2 regions of the Streptomyces sp. QH1-20 genome follow, and region 1 is predicted to be linked to the other one. Evidence: riboswitches for the same ligand, from Rfam matches in the RefSeq annotation. Region 1 holds a riboswitch; the other holds the start of a gene.
The links. A riboswitch is a leader RNA that binds a small molecule or an ion and turns the genes downstream of it on or off. The one in region 1 is predicted to bind cobalamin.

Region 1 (4,179 bases):
GACGTAGCCCCGGCCGAGCGCGTCGAGCGTGGTGCGCAGCCCGCCGGAGCGAGGGCCGTAGAAATTGGCGATCTGAACGATCCTCATCGCGCCTCAGCCCGCGTCCTCGACGGAGGTCCGGCGGGCGCGGACCAGCTCGGCGTACGTGCACGGGCGGGCGCCCGCGGCTAGGGCCGCGTCGATGGCGTCCAGCGCGCAGTCGCGCAAGCCCTCCCGGGACAGGTCGGCGGGGTGCAGCGCGATCCGGAACGGTCTGCCCCGGCCCGCCCACCGCCGCGCCGCCGTCCGCATCAGCCGGGCCCCGAACCGCTCGCCGAACCCGCCGGGGCGGTGGGACAGCGCGACCATGCGGTGCCGCACGCCGGTCCGCAGGTCGCGCACCCCCAAATGGCTGGTCGTGTAGTCCAGGCCCAGCTCCCGCAGGGCCGTCAGCGCGCCCGGGGAGGCGAGCCACCCCGGCGGTGTGAAGCCCCGTGGGCTGATGTCCACCGAAGCCAGGGCAGCGAGCCCGGCCCGCAGCCGCTCGCGTGCCGCCGGCTCGTCCAGCGCGCAGAACTCGGCGCACCCGCGGGCCAGTACGGAATTCAGCCACCGGCGGGGGAGCGGCCCGCCCGGCACGGCCTCGTGGGCGTAGCCGTGCAGGGACAGCTCGTGGCCGCGCCGCCGCGCCCGGTGCAGCCAGCTCACCAGGGCCGGGTCCTCCGGCAGACCGGGGCCGCGCCAGGCCCCGGGGACCAGCAGCAGCGTCGCGGGCACCCCGCGGGCGTCCAGGTCCCCCAGCCAGCGGCGGCTCTGGGCGAAGCTCCACGGCGCGACGTCGTGCACCGACACCACGAAGGGCGCGCCACCGCCCCGGTCCGCGGCACTCACCGTGCCACCGGTCCGGCGGCGGCCGGAGCGAACACCGCGCGCGACCGCGCCGCACGGGCCGGCCGTCTTCCGATCGCTGCTCTCACGGGCTCAAGGATCCTCTCCGGCCGCACCCTGTGGGTACCCGACACGATCGCCGTCACCGCGCGGAGGGGCACGGCGCGTCGGCACGGCTCGCGCGAGCGCCCCGGGTGCCGGGGAACGGGCCCCTTCCCTCGGCCACGCGTCCTCCCCCGGCCACACGTCAAGATCGAACCCATGCGCGGATTCCCCTACCGGCACTTCGACATTGTGTCTAGGGTGGGAGACGCAGCTGGTTCGCCCCGCCTGCCAGGCGGGAGCGTCGCAAGAGGGAACCCGGTGGGAATCCGGGACTGCCCCGCAGCGGTGAGTGGGAACGACCGCCGTCATACGCACTGGACGCCACGCGTCCGGGAAGCGACGGCCAGTAGGTGCCCGAGGCCCCAAGGCCCAGGGCGCGCCCACGAGTCCGAAGACCTGCCACTGCCCGCACGCCACCCGTGTGCGGTGATCTCGGTGGCCCCGAGGGAGGGCCGGCGGTGGCAGGCAGGCGTGCCCGGCGCGCCCGCCCTCTTCGTCGTCCCTTCGCACCCGGGTCCGCCGTGGTCATTCCGCGACTCGCGAAGGAGAGTTCCGTGACCGACCGCACCGCCACCCCGTCCTCCCGGGCCACCGTCCACGGCTACCCCCGGCAGGGCCAGGGCCGTGAGCTGAAGAAGGCCGTCGAAGGCTACTGGGCGGGCCGCGTCACCGCCGACGCCCTGCACGCCACCGCCGCCACCCTGCGCAGCACCGCCTGGCGCCAGTTGACGGAAGCCGGCGTGGACGAGGTCCCCACCGGCGACTTCTCGCTCTACGACCACGTCCTGGACACCACGGTCATGGTCGGCGCCATCCCCGAGCGGCACCGCGCCGCCGTCCGGGACAACGCCCTGGACGGCTACTTCGCCATGGCTCGCGGCACCCAGGAGGCCCCGCCGCTGGAGATGACGAAGTGGTTCGACACCAACTACCACTACCTCGTCCCCGAACTGGGCCCGGACACCGTCTTCACTGCCGACCCCGCCAAGCCGCTCGGCGAACTGCGCGAGGCCCTCGCCCTCGGCCACACGGCCCGCCCCGTCCTCGTCGGCCCGGTCACCTACCTGCTGCTCGCCAAGCCCGCACCCGGCGCCCCGGCCGACTTCCAGCCGATCACGCTCCTCGACCGGCTGCTCCCGGTGTACGCCCGGGTGCTGGCCGAGCTGCGGGCCGCCGGCGCCGAGTGGGTCCAGCTCGACGAGCCCGCGCTCGTACAGGACCAGCCCCCGGCCGTCCTCAGCGCCGCCACCCGTGCCTACCGCGACCTGGGCGCGCTCGCCGACCGGCCCAGGATCCTGGCCGCCACCTACTTCGACCGCCTCGGTGACGCGCTGCCCGTCCTCGCCAAGTCACCCGTCGAGGGACTGGCCCTGGACTTCACCGGCCCCGCCGCCGCCAACCTCGAAGCCCTCGCCGCGGCCGGCGGCGTGCCGGGCAAGCGACTCGTCGCCGGCGTCGTCGACGGCCGCAACATCTGGCTCAACGACCTCGAACACTCGCTGGCCACCCTCGCCACCCTGCTCGGTCTCGCCGGCCGGGTGGACGTGGCACCCTCCTGCTCATTGCTGCACGTCCCCCTCGACGCCACCGCCGAACGCGACGTGGACCCCCAGGTCGCCCGCTGGCTCGCCTTCGCCCGCCAGAAGACCGAGGAGATCGTCACCCTCGCCCGCGGCCTGAACGAGGGCACGGACGTCATCGCCCCGCAGCTCGCCGCCAACCGCTCCGCCCGCGCCTCCCGCGCCGCCTCGGCCCTCACCCACGACCCGGCCGTCCGGGCCCGCGCCGCGGCCGTCACCGAGCGGGACACCCGCCGCCCGCAGCCGTACAGCGAGCGGACCGCCGCCCAGCGGGCCCGGCTGGGCCTGCCGTTGCTGCCCACCACGACCATCGGCTCGTTCCCGCAGACCACCGAACTGCGCACCGCCCGCGCCGACCTGCGCGCGGGACGGATCGACGCCGCCGGATACGACGAGCGCATCGCCGCCGAGATCCGCGACGTCCTCGCCTTCCAGGAGAAGGCCGGGCTGGACGTCCTCGTCCACGGCGAGCCCGAACGCAACGACATGGTCCAGTACTTCGCCGAGCGGCTCACCGGCTACCTCGCCACCCAGCACGGCTGGGTGCAGTCCTACGGCACCCGCTACGTCCGCCCGCCGATCCTCGCCGGCGACATCTCCCGCCCCGAGCCCATGACCGTGGCCTGGACGAGCTACGCGCAGTCGCAGACCGAGCGCCCGGTCAAGGGCATGCTCACCGGCCCCGTCACCATGCTCGCCTGGTCCTTCGTCCGCGACGACCAGCCGCTCGCCGACACCGCGCGCCAGGTCGCCCTGGCCCTGCGCGACGAGGTCACCGACCTGGAGGCCGCCGGGACCGCCGTCATCCAGGTCGACGAGCCCGCACTGCGTGAGACACTGCCGCTGCGCACCGCCGACCGGCCCGGCTATCTGGCCTGGGCGACCGAGGCGTTCCGGCTGACCACCGCGGGCGTCCGGGCGGACACCCAGATCCACACCCACATGTGCTACGCCGAGTTCGGCGTCATCATCGGCGCCATCGAGGAGCTGGACGCCGACGTCATCAGCCTGGAGGCGGCCCGCTCGCACATGCAGGTCGCCGACGAACTCGCCGTGGCCGGATACGGGCACGAGGTGGGCCCGGGCGTCTACGACATCCACTCGCCCCGGGTGCCGGGCGTCGAGGAGACCGCCGGCCTGCTGCGCAAGGGGCTCGCCGCCATCCCCGCCGAGCGTTTGTGGGTCAACCCCGACTGCGGCCTGAAGACGCGGGGCTGGAGCGAGGTCCGCGGCTCCCTGGAGCATCTGGTCGAGGCGGCCCGGCAGGTGCGGGCCGAGCTGACTGGCGCCGACGCGCGCTGACGCCGGTCACCGCCGCTCCGATCAGGGGGACAGCGGGCGCGGCCCGGCACCGATGTGCCGGGCCGCACCCGCAGTTCACGGCCATTCCCGCTCAAGTGGCCCAAATGCCAACGGACTCTCATGATTGACTGCCCCCACCGGTCATGCCCCCACAGGAGAGGACGGCCACGATGAGCAGGCGCCCCGAGCCGCGTCGAATGATCATCGGTGGGGAGGAGGCGGTGGTGGTGGCCCCCGAGGAGTACGAGCGCCTGGCGACCACCCGCAGACAGGTGGGCGCGCAGGGCGCCCGGATCCGCGTCCTCAAGCACGAACTCCAGCACAG
Region 2 (4,179 bases), 5.4 Mb from region 1:
GCCCGGCTCCGCGGCCAGCGCGTCCACGTCCGTGAAGTTCGACATCAGCGGCACCGCGCACACCGCGACGCGCAGCACGTCCGCGCCGTGCGGCGGGGCCACCACCGACTCGCGCACCGCGCCGCGCATCGAGACCCGCAGACCGTCCTCCTCGTCGATGCCGAGGCCGTGCGCGAACGGCAGCACGCCCACGGTCGGCCGGCCGGTGAGGTCCCGCAGCATGTCCAGGCCCGGCTCCAGGAGCGTCACATCGCCCCGGAACTTGTTGACCATGTAGCCCGCGATGTGCGCCTGGTCCTCGCGGGACAGCAACGCCGTCGTACCGAAGAAGGACGCGAAGACCCCGCCCCGGTCGATGTCGCCGACCACGACGACCGGCAGCCGCGCCGCCCGGGCGATGCCCATGTTGACGATGTCCGTGCGGCGCAGATTGATCTCGGCGGGGCTGCCGGCGCCCTCACAGATCACCGCGTCGTGCGTACGCCGCAGTTCCTCCAGACACTCCGTCACCGTCCCGAGCAGCGCCTCCCGCCGCCCGCCGTACAGCGAAGCACCCGACGACTCCCCGGGGCCCCCAGGCCCCCCGAAGTACCCGCGCGCGCTGAGTTCGCCCACCGGCTTGCCCAGCAGCACCACCTGGCTGCTGCGGTCGCTGCCGGGCTTGAGGAGCACGGGGTTCATCAGGGCGCTGGGCTCGACGCGGGCGGCGGCGGCCTGCATGGCCTGCGCCCGGCCGATCTCGGCGCCCTCGCGCGTCACGAACGAGTTCAGCGACATGTTCTGCGCCTTGAAGGGCGCGACCTTGACGCCCTGGCGGACCAGCCACCGGCAGATCCCCGCCGTGACCACGCTCTTGCCCGCGTCCGAGGTGGTCCCGGCCACCAGCAGGCCCCCGCCCAGCGGGCCCGTGGGCCCGCTCCTGTCCGCTGTCACCGGTTCCTCCTGTGCTGCGTCGGAGCTATGACCCGTTGTGTGATCCGTAGTGCTGTCCGTACGGCCGGGACGGCCGCCGGAAGTCTGCCCAGGGCGCGGCCGGTCGGCGCACCGCTCGTGGAGCGCGTCGCGGCCCGCGCGCCGGTGACGGCGTACCGCCCGGCGATCGCCACCCCGAGGGCCAGCAGCGACACCCGGCGCGAGAGCCGTACCGCGCGCTCGATGTCGGCCGCCCGGACCGGGCGCAGCTCCGCGCCCAGGACGGGGCGGTGTTCGACGCGGCCCGCGTAGGCGAGGGTGCCGCCCAGCCGCACGCCGAGCGCACCGGCGAAGGCGGCCTCGACGGGACCGGCGTTGGGGCTGGGGTGCCGGGCGGCGTCACGCCGGGCCACCCGCCAGGCGCCGCGCGGGTCGGGGCCGGCCAGGACGGCGAGGGCGGCGGTGAGCCGGGCGCCGGGCCAGCCGACGACGTCGTCGAGCCGGGCCGAGGCCCAGCCGAACCGCCGGTAGCGCGCGGACTTGTGGCCGACCATCGCGTCCAGGGTGTTGACCGCGCGGAAGCCGACGAGGCCGGGCACACCGCCGAGGGCGCCCCAGACGAGGGCGCCCACCACGGCGTCGGAGGTGTTCTCGGCGACGGACTCGACGACCGCCCGCGCGATCTGCTGCGCGTCCAGCGCCTGCGGGTCACGGCCGCACAGATGCGGCAGCCGCTCCCGGGCGACGTCCAGGTCCCCGGCGGCCAGGGCGCCGCCGATGGCCCGGGCCTCACGGCCCAGGGACGTGCCGCCGAGCACGGCCCAGGTGGCGGCGGCGGTCAGCGCGACCTGCGCGCGGGGGGAGTTCCGTACGGCACGGGTCAGCAGCCCGGCGGCCGCGGCGGTGCCGCCCGCGCACACCAGGGTGTGCAGGGCGCCGTAGCCGCGGTGGTCGCGCCACAGCCGTCGCTCGACGCCCTGCGCGGCGCGCCCGAAGGCGGCCACGGGGTGGCCGCGGCGGGGGTCGCCCACGAGGAGGTCGCCGAGAAAGCCGAGCGCGGCACCGGACGCGAAACCGACGTGATCGGCACGCATCGGATCAGACCGCCGTCATGCCTCGGAGGGGTGCACGGAAGACGGAGGGAGGGGGTGTGGGGCGGCAGCCGGGCATCGCGATGTGTCCTCACTCAGGGTCCGCGCCCTGGTTCGACGTGACCGGCGACCAGAGTCTCCTGGCTCCCGGATCGGCGCTGCCCCCGGTCTTCCAGCTCGCTTCGACGAGCCGTGACCCCTATGGACCCACGGGGTGGGGGAGCGCTCCCCGGTGACAGTGGCGGGACCGCGCCGGACTCGCACCGGCTTCCTCTTGCTGTCGCCGTTTGGCCCCGGAAGTCCACCACGGCCCGGGAACGGCCGTCAACTCACGTTTGACCTGCGGCCATGGCCGCCCCGGGCCGTGGGTGGACTGTCGTGCGCGGACGATCAGGCGACGATGAGGTAGATGCCGTACGCGACGGCCGCCGCGCACAGCGCGAAGCAGGCGTACGCGCCGGTGCGCGCCACCGCGGTCGGCGCGGTGGCGGTTGCCGCCGCACCGGCGGCGCCGTCCCGCGTGCCCTGGGGCTTGCGGGACGTGCCGACGATGCCGAGGGTGAAGACGCCCACCATCGCGACGGTGACGACGAGGCTGACGCCGAAGACCTGGCCGAGGGATGCCCAGTCGATGTTCATTGCGTACTTCCTTAAGGCTGGCTGGTCCGGCGTCAGCCGGTCGCGGCGGCCGGGGTGCGCTCGGGCTCACGGGGAGCCGTGGCGGCCTGAGCCGGGACGAACCCGGCCGGCGGCGGGGCGACGGCCTGGAGGGCGGTGGTGACGACACCGGCGGGCTCGGCGACCTGGCCGTCGAGCTCGTTGACGTTGTCGTGCGTCACGGGCTTGCGGCGCGAGGCCAGCCAGATCGCGCCACAGGCGGCGACGGCGAGCACGGCGACCGTGGCGACGCCCCAGTCGCCCTGGTCGGCAAGGAGAGCGGCACCGGCGCCGACGAGGCCGGCGGCCGGGAGGGTCAGACCCCAGGCGGCGATCATGCGGCCCGCGGTGGACCAGCGCACCACGCCGCCCTTGCGGCCCATGCCCGCGCCCATGACGGCGCCGGAGCAGACCTGGGTGGTGGAGAGCGCGAAGCCGATGTGGGAGGAGGCCAGGATGGTGACGGCGGCGCCGGTCTGGGCGGCGAAGCCCTGCGGCGGCTGGATGTCGGCGAGGCCCTTGCCCAGGGTGCGGATGATGCGCCAGCCGCCGAGGTAGGTGCCGAGCGCGATGGCGATGCCGGCCGAGGCGATGACCCACATCGGCGGGTCGGCGTCCGCGCCCAGCGCGCCGCCGGAAATCAGGGCGAGGGTGATGATGCCCATGGTCTTCTGGGCGTCGTTGGTGCCGTGGGCCAGGGAGACCAGGGCGGCCGAGGCGATCTGCCCGGCGCGGTAACCCTTGGCGCTGGCCTCGGGGTCGGTGTCGCGCGCCAGACGGTAGGTCAGCCGGGTCGCCAGCACGGTCGCCAGGCCGGCCACGACCGGGGCGACGACGGCGGGGATGAGGACCTTCATGACGACGGCGTCACCGTGGACGGCGTCCGTGCCCACCGAGGCGATGGTCGCGCCGATCAGGCCGCCGAACAGCGCGTGCGAGGAGCTGGAGGGAAGGCCCGCGAGCCAGGTGAGCAGGTTCCAGACGATCGCGCCGACCAGTCCGGCGAAGATGATCTCCGGCCGGATGCCTGATTCGTCGACGATGCCCTTGGAGATCGTCGCCGCGACCTCCACGGACAGGAACGCGCCGACGAGATTCAGCACGGCCGACATGGCCACCGCGGTCTTGGGCTTGAGCGCCCCGGTGGAGATGGTGGTGGCCATGGCGTTGGCCGTGTCGTGGAAGCCGTTCGTGAAGTCGAACACCAAGGCCGTGACGATCACGATCCCGATGAGAAGCGTGATGTTTTCCATTCACCCAGGCAATCAGCTCGATGGTCAGGTACGCGGCGACCGTAGGGACCCTGGGTGAACGGAAGGTGAACTGGAACGGACCGAGCAGTGACGCCAACCGGAGGCGGATAACGATGACAGCGACCGAAGACCGGATAGCCGACCCCGGGGAGATCCCGCGGACATGGGCGGACGTGGTCTCCACGGCCCGTCGCACCACCTCGGAGGGGCTGGTGGTGGGCACCTCCGGCAACGTCTCCGCCCGGGTGGGCGATGTTGTTCTTGTC

Region 2: linked by a shared signal. The riboswitch ahead of AB8O64_RS08865 (cobalamin biosynthesis protein) and the one ahead of metE (5-methyltetrahydropteroyltriglutamate--homocysteine S-methyltransferase) in region 1 are both predicted to bind cobalamin.

Annotation. Positions count from the first base shown of each region.
Region 1 covers NZ_CP166299.1:7,438,139-7,442,317, forward strand. Annotated here, with positions in the region: gene AB8O64_RS33195 (glycosyltransferase) at 1-87, opposite strand, end outside; gene AB8O64_RS33200 (DUF2334 domain-containing protein) at 94-870, opposite strand; cobalamin riboswitch at 1,218-1,370, shown strand; gene metE (5-methyltetrahydropteroyltriglutamate--homocysteine S-methyltransferase) at 1,527-3,854, shown strand; gene AB8O64_RS33210 (hypothetical protein) at 4,025-4,179, shown strand, end outside.
Region 2 covers NZ_CP166299.1:1,988,267-1,992,445, reverse strand. Annotated here, with positions in the region: gene AB8O64_RS08870 (cobyric acid synthase) at 1-900, opposite strand, end outside; gene AB8O64_RS08865 (cobalamin biosynthesis protein) at 930-2,006, opposite strand; cobalamin riboswitch at 2,137-2,279, opposite strand; gene AB8O64_RS08860 (hypothetical protein) at 2,394-2,642, opposite strand; gene AB8O64_RS08855 (anion permease) at 2,675-3,913, opposite strand; gene AB8O64_RS08850 (class II aldolase/adducin family protein) at 4,027-4,179, shown strand, end outside.